2 regions of the Cobetia sp. BMC6 genome follow, and region 1 is predicted to be linked to the other one. Evidence: predicted binding sites of a transcription regulator. Region 1 holds the regulator's gene; the other holds the start of a gene.
The links. The regulator PhoB, encoded in region 1, activates phosphate uptake and scavenging genes when phosphate is short. The targets are predictions, from matches to a motif close to TGTCATANNNNTGTCANA.
Positions count from the first base shown of each region.

Region 2: the regulator PhoB is predicted to act here: its motif matches at 1,505-1,522, upstream of MKZ40_RS07170 (glycosyltransferase family 1 protein).

Region 1 is NZ_JAKUMF010000004.1:282,496-285,702, forward strand. Features, by position in the region: gene phoR (phosphate regulon sensor histidine kinase PhoR) at 166-1,488, opposite strand; gene phoB (phosphate regulon transcriptional regulator PhoB) at 1,496-2,185, opposite strand; gene ubiA (4-hydroxybenzoate octaprenyltransferase) at 2,409-3,207, opposite strand, start outside.
Region 2 is NZ_JAKUMF010000002.1:687,437-690,643, forward strand. Features, by position in the region: gene MKZ40_RS07165 (phosphatase PAP2 family protein) at 1-310, opposite strand, end outside; gene MKZ40_RS07170 (glycosyltransferase family 1 protein) at 282-1,439, opposite strand; gene MKZ40_RS07175 (LysM peptidoglycan-binding domain-containing protein) at 1,676-2,629, opposite strand; gene MKZ40_RS07180 (acyltransferase) at 2,619-3,207, opposite strand, start outside.

The DNA of each region.
Region 1 (3,207 bases):
AGCCTGTCGCAGCTGGTTCATCGCTGTACTGGTTTGTCGTTGAGGTAGCCGCAGCGTCGTCTGGCGGACCAAAAGAAACGCCCCGCAGTCGCCTCCTTTCGAGGTGGCTGCGGGGTGTTCCGCGTTGGGCTGGCCTCCGGCTCAGCTCATCACGGAGTCAGCACATCACCGGGCTAGCGCACTGCTGGTCCGGGGAGCGCTCGTCTGACAGGCGCGCTCGTCGGGGAAGTGACAGCGGAAGCGCGCACCCTCGCCGGGGTGGCTGTCGATCTCCAGATGGCCCTGATGGCGAATCAGCACATGCTTGACGATGGCAAGCCCCAGACCGGTGCCTCCCGTGGCGGTGCTGCGGCCCTTGTCGATGCGGTAGAAGCGCTCGGTCAGACGCGGCAGGTGGACCGGGTCGATGCCATCCCCGTCATCTTCCACCTCGACCAGCAGGCCCTGGTCATCCGCCTTCCAGCGCAGGGTGATATGGCAGTCTTCGGGAGTGTAGCGCACCGCATTGAAGACCAGATTCGAGATCGCGCTGCGCAGTTCCTGCTCCTCACCGCGTAGTGACAGGCTGGCATCGGCCTCGATGGAGAAGGTGTGGCGTCCCTGGGACAGGCCTTCGGCGTCGTCGCGGATATGGCCGAGCAGGGCACTCATGTCGATGCAGCGGCCGTTGTCGGACAGCTCGTCGGTTTCCAGGCGTGACAGGGTCAGCAGGTCCTCGACCAGGTGCTGCATGCGGTCGGTCTGGCTCTTCATCTGGCCCAGCCCACGCTGCCAGCGCGGTGGCAGGTCATCGGCGTAATCGGAGTAGGTCTCGAGATAGCCGGCCAGTACCGTCAGCGGCGTGCGCAGTTCATGGGAGACATTGGCCACGAAGTCGCGGCGCATCTCTTCCAGGCGATAGAGGCGGGTGACGTCACGCAGCATGACCAGACGTTCGTTGTCACCGAACAGGGTGATGGAAATCTGCAGCGTCAGGTTGTCAGACAGCGGCGACTGCAGCGTCAGCGGCTCGCGGTAGGCCAGCCGATTGAAGTAGTCGATGAAGGCGGGGTCACGCAGATAGTTGGTGATGTGCTGGCCGCGGTCGTGGCTGGCCTTGAGACCGACCAGCTGCTCGGCAGCGCTGTTCCACCATTCCATGTCACCGTGGTTGTCCAGCATCACCAGGCCGTCGCGCATGGCCTCGGAGGATTCCTGGATACGGTTGAGGATGCTGCGCAGTCGCTCCTGAGTCTGACGCTGGCCCTTCTGATAGCGGTAGAGACGATCGAGCAGGTCTCCCCACACGCCATCGCCGGGCGGTGGCTCTTCATGGGGATTGGTGATCAGCCAGGTATAGAGGCTCTTCAAGTGCTTGAGATGGACGAACAGATACAGCGCCAGACCCAGCGCCAGGCCCCAGCCCAGATGGCCCAGCAGGCCACCGATCAGGCCGAAGCCACCGGCAAGGTAGCCGAGGCGCCATAGCTCGTTGGTCCAATAGCGCATGAATCCCTCAGGCCTGAGCGCTGAAGCGGTAACCGGTGCCACGGACGGTCTGGATCAGATGCTGATGGCCTGTGCCCAGCGCCTTGCGCAGGCGGCGGATGTGCACGTCCACGGTGCGCTCCTCGACATAGACGTTACCCCCCCATACCTGGTCGAGTAGCTGGCTGCGGGTGTAGGCACGCTCCTGATGCGTCATGAAGAACTGCAGCAGGCGATATTCGGTCGGGCCGACATCCAGTGAGTTGCCGTGGGCGGTGACGCGGTGGCTGGCCGGGTCGAGCATCAAGCCTTCGACTTCCACTGCCTCCTCGACCCCCTTGGGGGTGGTGCGACGCAGCACGGCCTTGAGACGGGCGACCAGCTCGCGTGGCGAGAAGGGCTTGGTGATGTAGTCGTCGGCACCGGCTTCCAGGCCTTGAATCTTGTTGTCTTCCTCGCCCTTGGCGGTCAACAGGATGATCGGCAGTTCCGAGGTGGTCTCGTCTCGCTTGAGACGCCGCGCGAGCTCCAGGCCACTGGTGCCCGGCATCATCCAGTCCAGCAACAGCAGATCGGGCTTTTCATCGACGACGATGGCGTGGGCGTCCTGGGCATTGTCTGCCTCCAGCACGCGGTAATCCGCCATTTCGAGGGCGACGGCGATCATCTCGCGAATCGAGGATTCATCGTCGACAATCAGTACGGTCTTGGAGCTCATCGCTAGATCCCATGCAGCAGTCGGCGCACGCGCCAGAATGACAAGTCGATGACGATTACAACCCGCTTATATGACAACCAGATGACAACTGCCAGCATGGCAGCTTGCACGCAAGCCTGCCAGCCGCCTTGGAGGCGCGGCAGGCAGGCATGAATCGTGGGCTGGGGAGCAACCGGGGGCAGGGATAGCTTTAAATTAAATAATGCGAATATTTATGCAGGAGTCAGCTCATCGGCCAGGTCGCCAGGGCGATACCGGCGAAGATCAGCAGCCCCGTCCAATGATTGTTGAGGAACGCCTGGAAGCAGGGCGCACGCTCACGCTCACGGATCAGACGTTGCTGCCAGACGAAGGTGACGGCGGCGGCAGCCAGCCCCAGCCAGTAGAAGATGCCCAGCGCCAGCTGCAGGCCGATGCCGATCAACACCACCAGCATGCCCAGCTGCAACAGGCCGATCATCAGCTTGTCGGCACGCCCGAACAGCACGGCGGTGGACTTGATGCCCACCTTGAGGTCGTCGTTGCGATCGACCATCGCATAGGCGGTGTCGTAGGCCACCGTCCACATCAGGTTGGCCGCGAACAGCCACCAGCCGTAGGTCGGCACCTCCTCCAGCGTCGCGGCGAAGGCCATCGGAATCGCCCAGCCGAAGGCGGCGCCCAGCACTACCTGGGGCAGATGATGGAAGCGCTTCATGAATGGGTAGCTGGCTGCCAACAGCACGGCGACGATCGACAGCAGCACCGTGGTCAGGTTGGTGAAGCACACCAGCACGAAGGCGGCCGCGACCAGCCCCCCGAACAGTGTCAGCGCCTCGCGCTCCGAGATGCGGCCCGAGGTCAGCGGTCGGTCACGCGTGCGCTCGACATGCTTGTCCCAATGCCGATCGGCGTAGTCGTTGATCACGCAGCCGGCGGCGCGCATCAGGTAGACCCCGGCGATGAAGATCAGCAGGGTCGTGCGCTCGGGGATGCCATCTGCCGCCAGCCACAGTGCCCATAGGGTCGGCCACATCAGCAGC
Region 2 (3,207 bases), on a different contig from region 1:
GCATGGTGCAGTTGATGGTATTGAAGGTGATGAACGGGCGCTCCCGACATAGCCGTGTCTTGAGCGCGCGGTAGAGCAGCGCCCCGGCGCCTGCCGCCAGGCCGAATTCCAGAAACAGCCAGCCGCCCATGGCATGGTGCAGCGGCAGGCTCAGCGTCAGCAGCGCCCATACCGGCCAGTCGCCCAGCCGCGAGACGATACGAAACAGGGTGAGTATCGGCCGGAACAGCGCCAGGCGCGCGACCTGGCGGCACAGGCGCCACTCCAGAAGGTCCAGTCGCTCAAAGACGGGAAGGCTGCGATCGTGCATCGGGCTTCTCCTCGGCGTGACGCAGGCAGGTCAGAAAGCCCTCGGCGATGCGGCTCCAGCCCAATGGTTCGACGCGCACGCGGGCGGCACGTCCCAGTCTGGCGATGCGGGCCGGCCGCTGGCAGGCCTCCACCGCCTGTTCGATGAAGCGCTCCGGCTGGCTGCAGGGCGCCAGCAGGCCCTGGTGATCATCGCGGATCACCTCGGCGGCCGCCGCGTAATCGAAGGCGATCACGGCCAGTCCGCTGGCCATGGCTTCCAGTACCACATTGCCGAAGGTCTCCGACAGTGACGGGAAGACGAACAGGTCGGCACTGGCGTAATGGGCGGCCAGCGCCTCACCGGTCTGGAGGCCGGCGAAGATCGCCTCGGGCAGACGCTGTTCCAGGCGCTCGCGCAGCGGGCCGTCTCCCACCAGCACCAGGGCGAGGTCCGGTTGCACGGCCAGCATGGCCTCATAGGTGCGGATCAGCAGCTCGATGTTCTTCTCGGCGGCCAGGCGCCCGACGTGCAGCGCGACGGGTTGCTGTGAGCTGACGCCCCATGACTTGCGCAATGCTTCGCTGCGATGACTGGGCGAGAAGCGCTCGCAATCCAGGCCGCGTCCCACCACCTGCACATGCTCGAAACCTTGCTGCATCAGGCTGTCTGCCTGGGTGCGGGTCGGTACCAGCGTCATGTTGGCGGCATTGTGGAAGCGGCGCAGGCCGCGCCGTACCAGCGGGCGTAGCGCCTTGAGCCGGTAGTGGGTGCTGTATTGATCGAAATTGGTATGAAAGCCCGCGACCACCGGCAGGCCCAGACGGCGGGCGACCATCAGTGCGCTGATGCCCAGCGGGCCTTCGGTGGCGATATAGACGACACAGGGGCGATGCTCGCGCCACATGCGCATCAGGCGCTGCGGTGCCGGCACGCCGACCTGCACGGTGTCATATCCGGGCAGGCGGAAGCCGCGTACCTGAAGCTCCTGCTGGACCCGCGGTTCCAGGCTGCCATCTCGGGTGGCGGGACGAATGAGTTGGAGCTCACAGCCGCGTGCGATGAGTTGATCGCACAGATGACTCAAGGTATGAGCCACGCCATTGATCTCCGGATGCCAGGTTTCACTGACGAAGGCAATGCGCTCCATGACGTCTCCCTAGATGACTATTGTGGTCATTATCGAGAGAGGGAGTGACGGCGGCATAACAAGCAGGTGACGAAGCGATGACACACCCTCAACCCCTCACAACTCAGAGGTATGAGGGTTGTCTCATGAATCGTCAAGCAAGGACGACAGTCACCGGCGTGGCACCGGCGCTGTCGTCATCTGGCGGGGATTGGAGGTGGCGCCATGTCGGGCTGGCGCCGTGAAGCAACGCTGGTTCAGCGCTTCTCGAGAATCTCGCGCGGGTCGATCGGCTTGCCGCCGTGGCGCACGTCGAACAGCAATTCATGCTGACCGTTGTTGCCGCGTGCGACGCGACAAAGCGGCGTGCCCGGAGTGACCTGTTGCCCCACCTTGACCAGAATCTCGCCGCACTGGGCCAGCACGCTCTGCAGGTTGCCGGAGTGGTGCAGGATGACCACGTTGCCCAGTTGGCGCATGGAGTCGGCGAAGCGCACTTCGCCCCGCGCCGGTGCACTGGCGATGCCGCTGGCGGCGGTACGAATCTGCATGGGCGCCAGCTGGCCATTGCCGTTGGTGCCGAATTCACGCGTCACGCTGCCGGCGGCAGGCCAGCGCCATGACTGGCCCGGCTTCTGCAGCGGGCCGGGGTCCGGGCGGGCGACCAGGCTGCCGCCGCTGGCGCGTGCGGCCGGGGCGCTGCGGCTCGGGCCACCGTTGAGCGGCACCGAGATCAGCATGCCGACATCGAGATCATTGGGGTCCTTGCCGGGGTTGGCGGCCTGAATGCGCTGCGGGCTGGCACCGAAATAGCGACCGACCTTGGAGTAGGTATCGCCGGGGCGCAGCTGATAGCGATATGGGCCGCCGGAAGGCGCTCGCTCACGCGCGGTGGGCACCAGGATGCGCTGACCGACCTTGAGGTCACGAATCTTGACGCCCGGATTGAAGCGCGTGAGGCGCAGCAGGGGAATGTCGGCATCGCGCGCGATCTGCCCCAGGGTATCGCCCTTCTGGATGGTGACCCACTGGCCGGCCGGCGAGCCGGAGTAGCTGCCGGTCGCGCAGCCGCTCAGCCACAGGCCGAGACAGATCAGCGCCAACCAACGCAGCGCGAGGCCGGCCCGCTGCAGAAGTGGACGGTTCACGTCAGGTTCGGCCTGCGCTCGTGCCGAGAAGTCCGCGGCATTCAGGCCGTATTCAGTGTTCATCAATGTCATTCCCTGCACGTGACAGTCGGGCATCCTTGTCCTTCCAGACCTGATTGAGCCATTGCTGGAAGCGCTCGCGATAGGCGGCGTCCGCATGATAGTTGCCGTCCAGCATCCAGGGCTCCAACGGCCGCTGAGTGATGACGAGCGTGATGTCGCCCCCGTGACCGCACAGGAACTGCCAGAAACTGGCATCGGCATGCCGGTAATCGAGGGTGGCATCCAGAATACCGGAAAGTCGATCGCCAAGCGTGTTGATCACCTGGGCACTGCCGCCGGCACGCGGCTTGAGCAGGTGCTGGAAAGGGCTCTGCTGCTGGTTGTGCTTGGCGGGCGTGAAGCGAGTGCCTTCCACGAAGTTGAAGATCGCCATCGGCGCCTGACGCGAGCGCTCGCACATGCGTCGCGTCGCTTCGCGATCACGCTCGGCGAGCCGCGGATTGCTGGCCAGTTTCTGCTGGCTGTAACGGCGCATGAACGGGAATTCCAGCGCCCACCAGGCAAGGCCGATCACCGGCACCCAGATGAGCTCCTGCTTGAGGAAGAACTTGGGCATCGGCGTACGACGGTGCAGGGCG